Regions from separate parts of the Mesorhizobium sp. M0904 genome, predicted to be linked through region 3. Evidence: predicted binding sites of a transcription regulator. Region 3 holds the regulator's gene; each other region holds the start of a gene.
The links. Region 3 encodes HrcA, which represses chaperone genes, less so after heat shock. Its sites were predicted from a motif close to GTTAGCACTCNCNNNNNGNGAGTGCTAAC; they were not measured.

Region 1 (5,922 bases), on a different contig from region 3:
CTGGCATTGAAGGGCACCTCGGCAACGCTTGGCGACGGGATCGCCTTGGTCATTGACGACGAATGGAGATCGCCGTGCACGCCTTCCGAGGCGGGCTCGACCGACCAGTACCAGCCGGAATTCGGCTCCGAGAATCTCAAATCGCCAAGGTCGGGAGCGCCGGTCAACTGGCCGCCTTCGGAAACGCCCACCGAGCCGATCAGGTTGAACAGATGCGCCGAAAGCAGGCTGTCGAAACCGCGCTCGCTGGCCTGGCGATAGAGCGTGGTGATCAAGGTGAAGATGACCACCAGAGTGAGGATCGCCCAGACCGTGGAAAAGGCGATGACGCGAAACGCCAGCGAACGCGGCCATGACCGCAGCGACGGCGTGTTCGAGACGGCGGGTCTTGTAGGAAGCGGTTCCGCGTTACGCCTCCGGCTTACGCATGCGGTAGCCCATGCCGCGAACGGTTTCGATCATGTCGATGCCCATCTTCTTGCGAAGCCGTCCGACAAAGACCTCGATCGTGTTGGAATCGCGATCGAAATCCTGGTCGTAGAGATGCTCGACCAGTTCGGTCCGGGATACGACGTCGCCCATATGGTGCATGAGGTAAGCAAGCAAGCGGAATTCGTGCGAGGTCAGCTTCAGCGGTACGCCGTCGACGTCGGCCTTGGAGGCCTTGGTGTCGAGACGCAGCGGCCCGCAGGTCAGCTCGGACGAGGCATGCCCGGCAGCGCGCCGGATCAGAGCGCGCACCCTGGCCAGAATTTCCTCGATGTGGAAGGGTTTGGTGACGTAGTCGTCGGCGCCGGCGTCGATGCCGGCAACCTTGTCGCTCCAGCGGTCGCGTGCCGTCAGGATCAGCACCGGCATCTTGCGGCCGCCGCGCCGCCAGCGCTCGACCACGCTGATGCCGTCCATCTGCGGCAGGCCGATGTCGAGCACCACGGCATCATAGGGCTCGGTGTCGCCGAGAAAATGCCCTTCCTCGCCGTCGAAAGCGCGGTCGACGACATAGCCGGCATCGACCAGCGCGTCGCCGATCTGCCGGTTGAGATCCTTGTCATCTTCGACGACGAGTACGCGCATGCGGAAGGCCTGTTGAAGCTGTTCAGATATAGGCCGATTCCGGCAGACTGGGAAACGGCACGGTTCAGTTCAGCGGAACGACGATCTCCGAGCGACGGGGACGCTGCCCGTCCTTGCCCGGAACGAGCACGACGATGACGCAGACCGGCTTGCCGGCGCGTGTCGACTGCGAGGCCTTGGCCAAGGTGCCGCCATTCTGCTCCGCCACCTGCTGGCCGATCGCGTAGCAGTCGGACGCGGCGAGGACGACCGGCTGGGGCCGCTCGGGCGTGACAGCGGGGATCGCCATCGCTTGCGACGCAAGCAGGCCGGCGGCTGAGAGCGCCAGTGCCGCGGTCCGGAAGTGGGAGCGAAGGGTTTTCATGGCCAGCGTTCTAACGCGCCGGTGCTGAACGTGATATGAACGGTGAACGCTCGAATGCATGCCCGTTACCGGATTGCCCTTTCGCTGCCCATCCCGCGAAATTGCCAAGTTAACCTAGCCCTCCGATCCTTCGCCGACAACCGGGCATCGTTTGGCGGTGAAAGGCAATCGCTTCAGGTTTGCCCCGACTTCGACAATCGATCCGGCAACCGAAGGCAGATTCAGCCGAACCGACCGGAAATAAAAAAACCCGCTCTGCGACGGGTCATTGGCGCCAATCAGCACCATAGCCAAATTAGTAGCATAGCTGCCGGCACAAAGCAAGAACAAAATTGCCCGATTTTACGGAAAGTGCCCGACGCTCAGCCGTCTTCCTCGATCACGGCGCGGAAGCGCAGCAGCCCGTGATGGGCCGAAAGGTCCTCGTCGTAGCGGGCTTCGGCGAATTCGAGCTTGAGATGGGCGCGACGATGTTCACCAAGCGAGAGCGCCGCATCTCGCAGGCGGGCGCTGACCAGGTCCATGATGTCGGTGGTTTCCTTGCTGGCCTCGGACTTCGACCAGACATGCAGCGTCAGCAACTGCTCGGCGTTGTTCTCCGTCCCCGTTGCCCAGTCGTAGACGCTGGTGCGGCCGAAGGTCATGTGGGGGAACGCAACATTTTCCGGGGCATGGTCGAACAGTTTTGCATCGCCCAGTGCCGCCGACAGGTCGGGATCGCCGTTCACTGCCTCGAATATTGCCCTCTGCAATTCGACGGCCGGCGCGGTCATTGTCTTTGCCCTCGCCCGTCGCGTCGACCTCCCGGCTGCGTAGCTGCGTTGCATGACGGCATCCCGGCAAAAGCGCGAATCAGCGCGTCTCATACGGATTATGAACCTTCATGACCTCGGGAATAAGCCCTGCTCCTGGAATGCGCGACGCCGCAGCCCTCTGCGTCACGGACCCCTTGACCGGCTGAACGGTCGCGACGTCAAGCGGCGAGCGAAGGCGGACCGGAAGCCCTGAGAAAGCGTCTTGTGGACGGATTGCGACGGATCTAGCGAAAATCGGCCGCAGTCAGCACATATATGCTCCTGCGGGTGCGGGCATAGGCATTCCTGGCGACATCGTGGATCGAGTTGGAAGCCGTGTCGAAGGCTGCCAGGTAGGTAGCTTCTGAGGCCGCCGTTCCCGGCTGCATCTTGGAGATGGCATCGGTAGCGACAGAGAAGGAAATCTGGAACATGCCGTCATGGCCGACGAAGCGGATGCGTTTGCTTGCCTCGTCGTAGCTGCGGCTGGGATTGGGAAATGTCAGGCTCATGGTTTCGCCTCCATCGATGCGGATACGGCCTTCTTGACTGCCCGTGACGCCCGCTTCTTCTTTGCGGCGACCGGATTCAGAGCTTCCGCCGCGCGGTCCGCCTCTTCCTTGGCCAGTCGCAATTCCCTCAGCCTTGCCGTTTTGATGCTCCTGGCCTTGGCCTCCGAGAGATATTCGGCAGTTGCTTTGTTCCGTTCCGCCGTCTTCTTCTGGTTTTCCATGAAGCGAGCCTGAGCTTTTTCCATGATGTTCTGATTGCCTTCGGCCATCGGTAAAATCTCCCTTGCAGCGAAAGTCATGACTGTGAACTTCATCGTAAAATAGGTGTTCAAAGACAGAAATTCAATTTCATTAATATTCGGCAGGACCCGAACACCAAGGGATGACCAGGCAAGATAATACGTTCAATATTTTATATGCCCTATGAATATTTTTTGGCACTCCTATCAATCGAGTGCCAAGGCGCCTATAGAGAGGGGGCGGCCGCCTAAGCCGGCCCCAGAAAGAGTCCCCATGAAATTCCGGCCACTCCACGATCGCGTCGTCATTCGGCGCGCCGAAAGCGACACCAAATCCAAGGGCGGCATCATCATCCCCGACAATGCCAAAGAAAAACCGCAGGAAGGCGAAGTGATCGCTGTCGGGCCGGGCGCGCGGGACGAAAGCGGCGCGCTGATCCCGCTCGACGTCGAGGCCGGCGATCTCATTCTGTTCGGCAAATGGTCCGGCACCGAGGTCAAGATAGACGGCGAGGACCTTCTGATCATGAAGGAGGCCGACGTCATGGGCATCATCGAAAAAAGCGAGACGGGCATCATCGACAAGACCGTGGCTGCCAAGAAGGCCGCCTGATTGGAAGGCCGCGCGCCCTCCCGCGCGCGCAAAGGACGCTCCGAGCTTTGATTCAGGCGCTGCAAGCGCCTTGCCACGACAACCGAACTGGAAAAGATCATGTCTGCCAAGGAAATCAGATTCTCCACCGACGCGCGTGACCGCATGCTGCGCGGCGTCGAAATCCTCAACAACGCCGTCAAGGTGACGCTCGGCCCCAAAGGCCGCAACGTCATCATCGACAAGGCCTACGGCGCGCCGCGCATCACCAAGGACGGGGTGGCCGTGGCAAAGGAAATCGAGCTTTCCGACAAGTTCGAAAACATGGGCGCACAGATGGTGCGCGAAGTGGCCTCGAAAACCAACGACCTCGCCGGCGACGGCACCACCACCGCCACGGTGCTTGCCGCTTCCATCCTGCGCGAGGGCGCCAAATTCGTTGCCGCCGGCATGAACCCGATGGACCTCAAGCGCGGCATCGACCTTGCCATCAGCGCCGTCGTAAAGGAAATCCAGGCCCGAGCCAAGAAGGTCAAGTCCTCAGGCGAGATCGCGCAGGTCGGCACCATTGCCGCCAATGGCGACACCAGTGTCGGCGCCATGATCGCCAAGGCGATGGACAAGGTCGGCAATGACGGCGTCATTACCGTCGAGGAGGCCAAGACCGCCGAAACCGAGCTAGACGTCGTCGAAGGCATGCAGTTCGACCGCGGCTATCTCTCGCCCTATTTCGTCACCAATGCCGAGAAGATGCGCGCCGAGCTGGAAGACCCTTACGTCCTCATCCACGAAAAGAAGCTCGGAAATCTGCAGGCCCTGCTGCCCATCCTCGAAGCCGTGGTGCAAAGCGGGAGGCCGCTGTTGATCATCTCCGAGGACGTCGAGGGCGAGGCGCTGGCAACGCTGGTCGTCAACAAGCTGCGCGGCGGCCTCAAGGTAGCGGCCGTCAAGGCGCCTGGCTTCGGTGACCGCCGCAAGGCGATGCTGGAAGACATCGCCGTGCTCACCGCCGGACAGATGATTTCCGAGGATCTCGGCATCAAGCTGGAGAACATTACCATAGACATGCTCGGCCGCGCCAAGCGCGTGCTGATCGAGAAGGACACCACCACGATCATCGACGGCGCCGGCGAGAAGACCACCATCCAGGCGCGCGTCCAGCAGATCAAGGCGCAGATCGAGGAAACCACGTCCGACTATGACAAGGAGAAGCTGCAGGAACGTCTCGCCAAGCTGGCGGGCGGCGTTGCCGTCATCCGCGTCGGCGGCGCCACCGAATCCGAGGTCAAGGAAAAGAAGGACCGCATCGACGATGCGCTGAACGCCACGCGCGCGGCCGTTGAAGAAGGCATCGTTCCGGGCGGCGGTGTCGCGTTGCTGCGCGCCAAGGCTGTGCTGAACGGGATGACCGGAGCCAATGCCGATGTGACGGCGGGCATTTCGATCGTGTCGAGAGCGCTCGAAGCGCCGATCCGGCAGATCGCCGAGAATTCCGGCGTCGAAGGTTCGATCGTCGTCGGCAAGCTCGCCGACGGCAAGGATCACAATCAGGGCTTCGATGCCCAGAACGAGGTCTATGTCGACATGATCAAGGCCGGCATCGTCGACCCGGCGAAGGTGGTACGGACGGCGCTGCAGGACGCGGGCTCCATTGCGGCGCTTCTGATCACGGCGGAAGCCATGATCACCGACGTTCCGGCGAAGGAAGCCGCTGCTTCGCCCGGCGGCATGGGCTATTGACCAGCCACTGCCGGAAACAAGCCTGAAAGACAGCCGCCGGGTATCCCCGGCGCGCACCATCGGCAAGGAGATCGATCAATGATCGCATTCGTCCCGAAGCCAAATGCAGCGGCGAAAATCGAAGTGGCCGAGGAAAGCCGCTTCGATCGCATTCGCAGGCTTGCCGACAAGCACAGGAAAGCCAACGCCGGTATGATAGGCCGCGACCCGAAAAAGATCGCGGACAAGCGTCCCATGTGACGCTGCCGATCCTCAGCACCCACGCAAGCGCGGAACCTTCATCGCCCTTGTAGGCAGCACCAAAATGGACGAATAGTCTTGAAAGGCGCGCCGCCGTGAAATTGCCGGCATGCGGTTTCTCAGTTGGCGGCGTCCCCGCAGCCGGATCCTGGAATGGCCAGTCCTTTGGAACCACGCAAGAGAAGAGGTCCGATCGCCGCAAGGCTGCTGGCGGTGGATGCGTGGATCGATTCCTCTGCCTACGAAATCGGCTTCAGGGCGCGCCAGTTCTGGGAGGCGGCCACCATCTTCTCGCGGCGTTTCCGCGTCGGCGGCTGGCGCCGCGGCCTGATCGAACTGTTGAGTGAAGGCTTTACGCTCGGTGCCG
Region 2 (5,922 bases), on a different contig from region 3:
GGCCAATCCGATTGCCTGCGCGGCAGCACTCGCCAATGTCGAGATCTGGCGTGACGAGCCGGTGGCCGAGCGGATCGCCACCCTGAGCGCGAGGCAGGCCGCCGGGTTTCGACGCTTTCGCGACAATGCCAACTTCACCGACAGCCGCGCGATCGGCACGATCCTGGCTCTCGACCTGCGCGCCGGCTCTGCCGGCTATCTGGCCGAGATCGGACCTAAGCTGCGGGCCTTTTTCCTCGAGCTCGGCCTGCTTGTGCGCCCGCTCGGCAATGTCCTTTATCTCATGCCTCCCTATTGCGTCACCGGCGACGAGCTCGATCGGCTCCATGACGCGATCGAGGAGGCCGGCGAACGCTTCGGTTCGAGCCCATGAGCAGGTTGTCGCGCCTTCTCGGGTTTGGCCATCATGCGCCTGGCCGAAAGGTGACGAATGCCGAAATCGAGAACAATCTCGGCCTCGAACCGGGCTGGATCGAGCGGCGTACTGGAATCCGATCGCGCTTCTGGGCAACGGACGAAGACACGCTGTCTGGTCTTGCTGCCCAGGCCGGCGCCATGGCGCTGGCCAGCGCCGGCATTGCGCGCCATGACATCGGTCTGCTGCTGCTTGCCACCTCGACGCCCGATCACCTCCTGCCGCCCAGCGCGCCGCTGGTCGCACATCGGCTGGGGCTCGGCCGCGCCGGCGCTGTCGATCTGACCGGCGCCTGCGCCGGCTTCATCTATGCGCTGATGTTTGCGGACGGATTTACCCGCCTGCACGGCAAAGCGAGCCTTGTTATCGCCGCCAATATCCTCAGCCGCCGCATCAATCCCTCTGAGCGCGCCAGCGCCGTGCTGTTTGCCGATGCCGCCGGCGCCGTCGTGATCGGTCCGTGCGAGGATACTGATCGGGGGATTCTCGGTGCCTCCGTGGATTCGGACGGCTCGCGATACGGCCTGATCCAGATTCCCGCAGGAGGAAGCAACATCCCGTTCCACGGTGACCTCGACCTCGCGCAAACCCGAATGACGATGACCGACGGCCGCGAAGTGTTCGCAAAGGCCGTCGAGATGATGACCGATTGCTCGATAAGCGCGCTAGCCGCTGCCGGAGTGCGACCACAGGATGTCGACCGGTTCGTGCCGCATCAGGCCAATGCTCGCATTTTCGATGCGGTCGGGCGAAACCTCGGCGTTGCCGATCACCTGATCGTCAAGACGATCGCCGACTATGGCAACTCTTCCGCCGCGACGATCCCGCTCTCACTGTCGCTCGCCAATCAAGCGGAGCCGTTTCGGCCGGGCAAGAAAATACTCCTGGCGGCGGCAGGTGCGGGACTCAGCGGCGGGGCGCTCGTCGTCGGGATTTAGCCCAGCGAAGCTGCTCAACATCAGGACTGACGTTGTGAGATGAATAGGACAACGGGACCAATGCGAAAAATAGTCGCCGGCAATCTGCACGGCATGCACGTCACCGAAGCAAACCTCAACTACCACGGTTCGATAACGCTCGACCCTGACCACTGCGAAGAAGCCGGGATCCTGCCAATGGATTCGTGGGAGACATGGAGCAAGACTTCCGGCGCGAATCTCGACCTATGTCATCCTCGGCGAGCGCGGCTCTCGATGCTGCATCCTCAACGGCGCGGCCGCCCGGACCTGCCAGCCCACTCCATCCATCTGGACGAAGCGCGCATTCCTCTCTGAAGCCGCGGATCGTTACATTCGTCATCAACAATGTCGTCGGCTTTCTGACCGATGGCAATGCGCTGACGCGGACAGCGTTGACGATTAGATCGGCAGGGGCGCTTCAGCAGAACTTTCGCCGGTTGATGGAGCAGCAGGAACTGGTGGCGGAGACCGGCGAAAGTGCATTTGATACCGGCGGTCGGCCGGCGAAGCTTTATCGCTTCCGCCACCATGTCCTCGACGAAACGGAGGTCGCCCGGACAAAATTGCCGCTGGCGCGGGCTTGACATCCTTTATACTCAACGTAGAAATATCCCTTATAATCAATTCGATTATAACGAGAAATTCATTCGCACCGTCCGAACCCACGGTCTCGCTCGGGAAGCCCGTATGAGTGGATCGAAGTGATCTTGGAAATGAAACGCCCGAGGACGGGCTTTCAACCTTTGTCGTGAAGGAGGTGCCGCGCGCCTGGGCCAATGCCTTGCGGCAACGGTGAAGGATGTATACCGCCAGTAAACGCGTGCGTCAAAGTCGCTATCGAATGTACAGTTCGTCTAAATGTGCGATACGTTCAGATTTGTGCAAGTACTTGGAAAAGTGTTGCATAAAAGAAGCCGTCTAATTACATAAATCAGGCAAGCTAAACTTTAAACGCACAAATGAGCGTGGGGCGCCCTGTTCCATGGCGCCTTTTTTAAGGATTATCCTTAGACTCTCTCCCGGGGGAACTGTGGGTGAAGAAACAACGCATCGTCCTGCTGGCAGCTGTTTTGGCGTCTGCCTTTGGCTTTTTTTTGCTGATCCTGATCCTGCAGATGGTCAGTTTTTTGGTTGACTAGGCACGCGCAAGCGGGATGGATCGCGCAGAGACACGCGGAAGTTTTTTTCGCCAGCGAAACCCCGACGACCTGATGGGGAGTCGCGCCAGCAGGGTGGGAGCCACGTCCAGTGCCACCATGCGAGATGCCGATTGTTGGCGCGTCTGTCAGTTCGCGCGGCCATATTCATTCTGGTGCCGATCTGTTGCCTTTTCTGCTTTTCCCATGCGTTTTAGGCCGAGCCAATTTGTGAAGCGGGCGGTCAATGGATCTGCGCCTCGCGATTGCCTGCCGTTGCCTGATTGATCTGGGCGGGATAATCCGAGAGCGAACGCTGCAACCGCGGTTCGAATTGCGCGAAGTTGAACCGGACTTCATCCGCGGTCAGGAACTGGTGGGTTGCGCCGGGAAAGCCGGCGACCATCACAAGGTCGCCTTCCTTGACGCCTTCACAGGCTATGGGTAGCCAACTCTCCGGCCGGTAAGGCACATTGTCGCGCGCATATGGCCGGGAGGAACCATCAGGAGCGACATAGGCGCGATAAAAGCCGAAGTGGCCCGTGTGGCGCAGCCACATCCAGTTGTCCGTTTGGCCGCCGAAGTTGCCGATGCCGAGCGCGGGCGCATAGACGAGGCGCACGTCCTCAATTTCGAGCTTCTGGAGGAGATAGTAGGAGACGCCGCCATACGTCGCAACGGCGATGGGCTGTCCTTCACATGCGGCGATCAGGGCCTTTTTGTTCGTGGCGAGCCGCTCATAGCGGGCAAACCCGTTCAGCTTGTCCGAGACGCTCTTGAGCATTTCGGCGGTCACATCCCGCATGTCCTCGATCACATAGCTGCGGCTGCCTGGCGCCGCGGGCAATTCTTCACCCAGGGCTCTTCGCCAGAAAGCCGTCTGTGAGATAGTCCTGGCCCTCCTTGCTGTGGTATTGGATGGATTCTAACACGCAATGATGATTGGTTGCGACCAGCCCTTGTGGACTGACGAACGAGGCGGAGCATCCGCCCAGTGATACGATCGCGTTGAGCGGGTCAGCGTCTAGACGGCCCAGCTGGGCGGGATCGATCTGGAGCCCATCCGCGCGCATGGCCGCGCACACTTCCGCAGTCTGGCCCGGCATCCACATACCTTCGTCCGCCGATGTAGCCGTAACCGTCCAGAGCAAGGCGATGGCAGTTGCTTTGGCCAAACATTTCAAATTCGAGTTCGTGCTGACTGTCGCTCTCATCTTGCCTCCTGTTCTCCGCAGATTGGATTGGTGACTATCGGGATGGCCGGAGTCCTGGCGCCCGCGCGGCGGCCACACCGTAAAGACCGAGTGGACGGTTAACGCAGGAATCCTGATGGCGCTCACCTCTCATTATATCGGTCGCGCGCAACGTTTGCGGATCATTCGCTGCACCAATCGTGCCAAATGAATAAAGCCTTCAGTTGCAAATGGTGAGCCGCCCCATCCATGTCCGATCTCCGACGTCGTTCACGTAAAACGCTCGGTGCTTCCACGCTCGTTTGCTCTTCGCCCGTCCCTCTTCCGTCTTGACTAGCAGGAGCCTACGGCCTATCTCACTGCCGCGTTAGCACTCGCTTCTGGTGAGTGCTAAACACGCTCCGGCAACGGAGAACCGTTCAACATCCGCACCAGGGAAATCCAAAAATGGCAAAGTCGAATTTCCGGCCGCTGCATGACCGCGTGGTCGTTCGCCGCGTCGAGTCCGAAGCGAAGACCGCCGGCGGGATCATCATCCCCGACACGGCGAAGGAAAAGCCGCAGGAAGGCGAGATCATCGCCGTCGGTTCCGGCGCCCGTGACGAGGTCGGCAAGCTCGTCCCGCTGGACGTCAAGGCCGGCGACCGCATCCTGTTCGGCAAGTGGTCGGGCACCGAAGTCAAGCTCAACGGCGAAGACCTTCTGATCATGAAGGAAGCGGACATCATGGGCGTCATCGGCTGACACGCCGCCGCCTTTCATCCGCACCATCCAATCTGAATTTCGGGCGAAATGCCCAGGAGTAACAAATGGCTGCCAAAGACGTAAAATTCTCCCGTGACGCTCGTGAGCGCATGCTGCGCGGCGTCAACATCCTCGCCGACGCGGTGAAGGTCACGCTCGGCCCCAAGGGCCGCAACGTCGTCATCGACAAGTCGTTCGGCGCACCGCGCATCACCAAGGACGGCGTCACCGTCGCCAAGGAAATCGAGCTTGAGGACAAGTTCGAAAACATGGGCGCGCAGATGGTCCGCGAAGTTGCTTCGAAGACCAATGACATCGCCGGCGACGGCACTACGACCGCGACCGTTCTGGCACAGTCGATCGTCCAGGAAGGCCACAAGTCGGTTGCCGCCGGCATGAACCCGATGGACCTCAAGCGCGGCATCGACCTCGCCGTCGCCGACGTCGTCGCGACGCTGATCAAGAATGCCAAGAAGATCAAGACCTCGGAAGAGGTTGCCCAGGTCGGCACCATCGCCGGCAATGGCGACGTTTCGGTCGGCTCGATGATCGCGGAAGCGATGCAGAAGGTCGGCAATGAGGGCGTCATCACGGTCGAGGAAGCCAAGACCGCCGAGACCGAGCTCGAAGTCGTTGAAGGCATGCAGTTCGACCGCGGCTATCTCTCGCCCTACTTCGTCACCAACGCCGAAAAGATGGTTGCGGATCTGGAAGACGCCTACATCCTGCTCCACGAGAAGAAGCTCTCCAACCTGCAGGCCATGCTGCCGATCCTCGAGGCTGTCGTGCAGACCTCGAAGCCGCTGGTCATCATCTCGGAAGACGTCGAAGGCGAGGCCCTGGCCACGCTGGTCGTCAACAAGCTGCGTGGCGGCCTGAAGATCGCTGCCGTCAAGGCGCCGGGCTTCGGTGATCGCCGCAAGGCCATGCTGGAAGACATCGCCATCCTCACCGGTGGCCAGGTCATTTCCGAAGACCTCGGCATCAAGCTCGAGAATGTCGGCCTCAACATGCTCGGCCGCGCCAAGAAGGTGTCGATCTCCAAGGAGAACACCACCATCGTCGACGGCGCCGGCAAGAAGGAAGAAATCCAGGGCCGCGTCGCCCAGATCAAGCAGCAGATCGAGGAGACCACCTCGGACTACGACAAGGAGAAGCTGCAGGAACGTCTCGCCAAGCTGGCGGGCGGCGTTGCCGTCATCCGCGTCGGCGGTGCGACCGAAGTGGAAGTCAAGGAAAAGAAGGACCGCGTCGATGACGCCCTCAACGCGACCCGTGCCGCCGTCGAAGAAGGCATCGTTCCCGGCGGCGGCGTCGCCCTGCTGCGCGCTTCGCTGGCCATCACCGTCACCGGCGCTAACTCCGACCAGACCGCCGGCATCAGCATCGTGCGTCGCGCGCTGCAGGCTCCGGCCCGCCAGATCGCGGCCAACGCCGGTGCGGAAGCATCGATCGTTGCCGGCAAGATCCTTGAG
Region 3 (5,922 bases):
GGCGTGATCGCGCCAACTTCTTGCAAGGCCACTTCCGTGCGCTGCATGGCCATGCCGAAGTCGCGGGAGCCGTCCGGCGTCTCGGCCCAGTTGGCGGTGTAGACGCCGGGTGCGCCGTCGAGCGCATCGACACACAGGCCGGAATCGTCCGACAGCGCGGGCAACCCAGTGGCCTTGGCGGCGGCCAAGGCTTTTATGAGGGCGTTCTGCTCGAAAGTGGTGCCGGTCTCGTCCGGCTCCGGCAAGCCGTATTCCTTTGCGGACTTCGCTTCTATGCCGAATGGCGCCATCAGATCGGCGAATTCCCGCAATTTGCCGGCGTTATGGCTGGCGACGACGATCTTATGCCCGTCAAGCGAATGAACAGCTGGCGAATGAACAGTCGGCGAATGCATCAGATGCCCCAGATTCTTGGCTCGGCGAACTCGATCGAATTGCCCGAGGGGTCGCGAATATAGATCGAGCGGCCGCCCTGCGGCCATTCGAACTCGCTTTCGATGGCGATTTTCTTCGCCTCAAGATGCGCTTTCCAGCGTGGGATTTCATCCGCGCTTGCGGCGAAGCAAAGATGGCCCTCGCCGACCGCGCCATGCGGCGGCACTTTGAGCTTGGCGTCGGCCGGCGGCGGCACTTTGGTCGCCTCGGCATTGAAGATAAGCAGCACGCCGTCGCCGCAGCGGAAGAAGAGATGCCTGCCATGGACCTTACCGAGCAGATCGAGCCCGAGGACGCCCGAATAGAACCGTTCCGCGGCAGCAAGGTCCGTCACGTAGAGTGCTGATTCCAGGATTGCTGAAGGGGTCACAGGATCGCCAATCTCTTCAATATTGACCGCAGCTAAGCCACGGCCATCTGCTGCAAGCTGACCAGGCGCTGAATGCCTTTTTTGGCGAGCCCCATCAGCGCCGCGAACTGCTCTTCCGAGAACGGCTCGCCCTCGGCTGTGCCCTGGATCTCGACGATACCGCCCTTGCCGGTCATGACGAAATTGGCGTCGGTGCCGGCCGAGGAATCCTCGATATAGTCGAGATCGATGACCGGCTGGCCATCATGGATGCCGCAGGAGATCGCCGCGACGTGATCCTTAAGCACCTTGCCCAGGCTCGCCATCTGGCGGGCTTCCATCCAGCGCAGGCAGTCGTAGAGCGCCACCCAGCCGCCGGTGATCGAAGCGGTGCGCGTGCCGCCGTCGGCTTGGATCACGTCGCAGTCGACGGTGATCTGCTGCTCACCGAGCGCCTGCAGATCGACCACGGCGCGCAGGGAGCGGCCGATCAGCCGCTGGATCTCCAGCGTGCGGCCGCCTTGTTTGCCGGCCGAAGCCTCGCGGCGCATGCGCTCGCCGGTCGAACGCGGCAGCATGCCGTATTCCGCCGTCACCCAGCCCTTGCCGGAGTTGCGCATCCAGCCCGGCACCTTTTCCTCCAGGCTGGCCGTACACAGCACATGCGTGTCGCCGAACTTCACCAGGCACGAGCCTTCCGCATGCTTGGAGACGCCGCGCTCGAAGGAGATGGGGCGCATTTCGTCGAATTGGCGTTTGGAAGGGCGCATTCAGGCTTCTTTCTTTCTTCGGAATCTTGGCCGGGGAATCTTGGCCGGCTTGTAGCCGCACGGGGCGTGAGGCGCAAAGGAAAATGGACCGGTTGCGCCGACGCTGCGGAAGTCTATATCTTCGGACCGGAGGTTTTTGGCTCGAATGACCAAGGTAGTCGATCCCGGTTCGCAGTCGCCAGTGCTCTCGTCGCCGGCACTTCAACCGCCCGCGCTTCAATCGCTCGATATGCGTTCGCGCGACATCTTCCGGCGCATCGTCGATTCCTATTTGCGGGATGGCGAGCCGGTCGGTTCGCGCAGCCTGTCGCGCATCCTGCCGTCATCGCTGTCGCCGGCCACCATCCGCAACGTGATGAGCGACCTCGAGCACCTCGGCCTGATCTACGCGCCGCACATCTCGGCTGGCCGGCTGCCGACCCAGGCCGGCTTGCGCTTCTTCGTCGATGCATTCATGGAACTCGGCGACCTCTCCGACGAGGAGCGCCGCACCATCGAGGCGCAGGTGCGCGCCTCCGGCTCGGGCGCGACGCTGGAGCATATGCTGACCGAGGCCAGCCAGATGCTGTCCGGCATGTCGCGCGGCGCCGGCCTCGTGCTCGCCGCCAAAAATGAGGCGGCGCTGAAGCACATCGAATTCATCCAGCTCGAGCCGACCAAGGCGCTGGCCGTGCTGGTCTCGCAGAACGGCGACGTCGAAAATCGCGTCATCGATCTGCCCGCCGGCATCACCGTCTCGCAATTGCACGAAGCCTCCAACTTCCTCAACGCCCATATCCGCGGCCGCACCCTGGCCGAGGCCCGGGTCGAAATCGCCCGCATCAAGGAAGAGACCAGGGCAGCCCTCGACACGCTGTCGCAGGATCTGGTCGAGAAGGGCCTGGCGGTCTGGGCAGGCGCCGAAAGCGGGGTGCCTGGGCGGCTTATCGTGCGCGGCCGCGCCAATCTCCTGGAAAACGTCACCGCCCAGGCCGACATAGAATTGCTGCGGCATCTGTTCGAGGATCTGGAGACGCAGGATGGGCTGATCCAGCTCCTCGACCTCGCCGAGGAAGGCCCGGGGGTGCGCATATTCATCGGTTCGGAAAACAAGCTGTTTTCGCTGTCGGGCTCCTCGCTGGTGGTGGCACCCTATCGCGACAAGGACGCGCGCGTCGTCGGTGCGCTCGGCGTCATCGGGCCGACGCGGCTGAATTATGCGCGCATAGTACCGATGGTGGACTATACCGCCCAGCTGATTTCGCGCATGCTGCGCTAGGAGCCGCCGCGGCCTGCCGCAAGGAGAAAAAGAATGGCGCTGGAATCGTTCAAGGCCCAGATCAGCCTGCTGCTCGAGGAAATGGTCAATCAGCCTGAGGATCAGCACGAGGTGCAAGAGCAGTTGCGTGAGAAGCTGCAAGAGATGCGGGCCATGGGCCTGCCGCTGCCGGCCGATCTGGTCGCGCTGGAAAAGCGCCTCGACGACGACTTTTACACCTCTGGCAACTGAACGGGGTTCGGCTTCAAATCCTCGTGTGCTGAACGACCGCTTGGAACGACCAATGCCTGATCCCGTTTGCCCTCTTCGAGGCAAACCTCGGAGGACGTTAATGATCCGATCTGGCGGCTTTGCGGCCGTTGCCGCTGCCCTCCTTGTCGCGACACCGGCGCCCGCCCAGCAGGCGGATCAAAAGGTGCTCAAAGGCGAAGCCGCTTTTGGCGATTGGCACGCCGACAGGCCTGGCGTCCGCCGCCTGATCGGGCCGCAAGACATGCCGGCAGCCGACCCCGCTCAATCCGCTTCGAACGGCGGCGGCGTGGCGGAACGGCCCGAAAGCGCCGAGCCAGAATTGCCGCCGGGCTTTTCGGCCGAAATGATCGCCTCCGGACTCTATAATCCGCGCGTCGTTCGCGTCGCTCCGAACGGCGACCTGTTCATCGCAAACGGCCATGCCGACCAAATACGCGTCTACCGTCTGGCCGAGGGCCGCGCCAAACCCATCGAGAAAGCGATTTTCGCCCAAGGCCTCAACTATCCATACGGCATCGCCTTCTATCCGCCAGGCGGCAAGCCGCAATGGGTCTATGTCGCAAACAGCGACAGCATCGTCCGCTTCCCCTATCGCGACGGTGACCTGAAGGCGTCCGGTAAACCAGAAACCATTGTCGCCAAAATCCCGTCGGGCGGTCACTCGACCCGCGACATCGCCTTCTCGCTTGACGGCAAGACGCTTTTTTTATCGGTTGGCTCGGACTCGAATGTCGCCGAGGACATGGACAAGCAGCCGGATGGCGGCCTTGACGCCTGGGCGAAATCAAAGCCGCTCGGGGCGGCCTGGGGCCCCGAGGAAGGCCGTGCCGATGTGCTCGCCTTTGACCCGGACGGGAAAAATCCCCGAACTGTCGCCACCGGCCTGCGCAACTGTACGGGCATGACGGTGCAGCCCGCCAGCGGCGCGTTGTGGTGCGTCGTCAACGAGCGCGACGAGCTCGGCGACAATGTGCCGTTCGAGTTTGCAACAGCGGTCAAGGACGGTGCGTTCTATGGTTGGCCTTGGTACTACATCGGAAATCACGAGGATCCGCGCCATCAGGGCGAGCGGCCAGACCTCGCCGGCAAGTCCACTGTCCCCGACGTGTTGATGCAGGCCCATTCGGCGCCGATGAACATAGCCTTCTACGACGGCAAGAACTTTCCGGCGGATTACCGGGGTGATGCTTTCGTCACCATGCATGGTTCGTGGAACCGTGGCGCCAGGACCGGCTACAAGGTGGTGAGGCTCAAATTCAGGGATGGCAAGCCGACCGGCGAGTATGAGGACTTCATGACCGGCTTCGTCATCTCGAACGACGCCGTCTGGGGCCGCCCGGTCGGTGTCGCCATGGCCAAGGACGGCTCCCTGATCGTCACCGAGGACGGTAACGGCACCATCTGGCGCGTTACCTACGAAGACGGCCGCTCCTGAACGGCGGCGTCGCCTGCTGCGCTGGCGCAATCGAATTCGGCCCGAGGGAATTCACCCAACTTCAACATTGTGCGACAAGCGCGAACCATGACGCTCACCGGGTTCCTCGCCTATAGCGCCGCCCTCGGCATCGCCGCAGCCATCCCCGGCCCAGGCGTCACCGCGCTTGTTGCGCGTGCGCTGGGTTCCGGCTTCCGCTCGTCGCTGGCCATGTCGTTCGGGCTGATGCTCGGCGACCTGACCTATTTAACTGCCGTGGTGCTCGGCCTGGCTTTCGTCGCACAGACGTTCGGCATGGTCTTCCTAGCCATCAAATGGCTGGGCGTCGCCTACCTCGCTTTTCTTGGCTGGCGTTTCTGGACGAGCGGCATCACGCCCGAAACGGTAGAGGCGAAGAAAGGCAAAGGCGGCTTGGCATCCAGCTTTGTAGCCGGTCTCGCCGTCACACTCGGCAATCCGAAGACGATGATTTTCTATCTCGCCATCACCCCGACCATCGTCGATCTGAAGATGATCACGCTGGCCGATTACGGCATCCTGGTCGCGCTCACTATCATCGTTCTGCTCGTGGTGCTGGTGCCCTATCTGGCGCTGGCGGCCAAGGCGCGCTGGTTCCTGAAGTCGCCGCGGGCGCTGAGGGCACTCAACCGCACCGCCGCCGGCTTCATGGTCGGTGCGGCGGCGGCAATTGCCGCCCGCCAGTAGATCTCTTCGCCGATCCGCCCAACGCCCTGCAAGGCGCCGGTATTCAGCACGAACGTCACTCGGATATTTTTCGAACGTGCCTATCTTGCGTGGTGGATGGCTCTATCCTATGCCCGCCCGGCTCTTGCCGCTTGACCTCTGGGAGGAAAACCAATGAACAAGCCCGCCACCCACACACACGTGCCCGGCCGCGGCCGCATCTACAATTCGATCACCGAGACGATCGGCGACACGCCGCTGGTGCGGCTGGATAAATTCGCCAGGGAGAAGGGTGTCGTCGCCAATCTGCTGGCCAAGCTCGAATTCTTCAACCCGATCGCCTCGGTCAAGGACCGCATCGGCGTCTCGATGATCGAGGCATTGGAGGCGTCGGGCAGGATTACACCCGGCAAGACCACGCTGATCGAGCCAACCTCGGGCAATACCGGCATCGCGCTCGCCTTTGCCGCCGCCGCCAAAGGCTACAAGCTGATCCTGACCATGCCGGAAACCATGTCGGTCGAACGCCGCAAGATGCTGGCGCTGCTCGGTGCCGAGCTGGTGCTGACCGAAGGGCCGAAAGGCATGAAGGGCGCCATCGCCAAGGCCGACGAACTGGCGGCAACACTGCCCGACGCCGTCATTCCGCAGCAATTCGAAAACCCCGCCAATCCGGAAATCCATCGCCGCACCACGGCCGAGGAAATCTGGAACGACACCCATGGCGAAGTCGATATCT

Region 1: a site for HrcA is predicted at 3,178-3,206, ahead of NKH80_RS01220 (co-chaperone GroES). Genes of this name have one in related genera too.
Region 2: a site for HrcA is predicted at 4,070-4,098, ahead of groES (co-chaperone GroES). Genes of this name have one in related genera too.

What each region holds. Positions count from the first base shown of each region.
Region 1 is NZ_JAMYOC010000001.1:223,428-229,349, forward strand. It holds gene NKH80_RS01190 (ATP-binding protein) at 1-326, opposite strand, end outside; gene NKH80_RS01195 (response regulator transcription factor) at 409-1,074, opposite strand; gene NKH80_RS01200 (hypothetical protein) at 1,139-1,438, opposite strand; gene NKH80_RS01205 (DUF3168 domain-containing protein) at 1,801-2,211, opposite strand; gene NKH80_RS01210 (DUF1488 family protein) at 2,478-2,744, opposite strand; gene NKH80_RS01215 (hypothetical protein) at 2,741-3,013, opposite strand; gene NKH80_RS01220 (co-chaperone GroES) at 3,258-3,596, shown strand; gene groL (chaperonin GroEL) at 3,696-5,315, shown strand; gene NKH80_RS01230 (hypothetical protein) at 5,394-5,555, shown strand; gene NKH80_RS01235 (transglycosylase domain-containing protein) at 5,709-5,922, shown strand, end outside.
Region 2 is NZ_JAMYOC010000032.1:20,470-26,391, forward strand. It holds gene NKH80_RS27165 (adenosylmethionine--8-amino-7-oxononanoate transaminase) at 1-373, shown strand, start outside; gene bioZ (3-oxopimeloyl-[acyl-carrier-protein] synthase BioZ) at 370-1,353, shown strand; partial or broken gene NKH80_RS27175 (aspartate 1-decarboxylase) at 1,414-1,721, shown strand; gene NKH80_RS27180 (NrtR DNA-binding winged helix domain-containing protein) at 1,767-1,958, shown strand; gene NKH80_RS27185 (S46 family peptidase) at 2,755-3,327, opposite strand; gene NKH80_RS27190 (S46 family peptidase) at 3,362-3,724, opposite strand; gene groES (co-chaperone GroES) at 4,151-4,447, shown strand; gene groL (chaperonin GroEL) at 4,513-5,922, shown strand, end outside.
Region 3 is NZ_JAMYOC010000026.1:2,343-8,264, forward strand. It holds gene rdgB (RdgB/HAM1 family non-canonical purine NTP pyrophosphatase) at 1-395, opposite strand, end outside; gene NKH80_RS24450 (VOC family protein) at 395-805, opposite strand; gene rph (ribonuclease PH) at 838-1,554, opposite strand; gene hrcA (heat-inducible transcriptional repressor HrcA) at 1,700-2,812, shown strand; gene NKH80_RS24465 (hypothetical protein) at 2,846-3,043, shown strand; gene NKH80_RS24470 (PQQ-dependent sugar dehydrogenase) at 3,144-4,499, shown strand; gene NKH80_RS24475 (LysE family translocator) at 4,587-5,204, shown strand; gene cysK (cysteine synthase A) at 5,358-5,922, shown strand, end outside.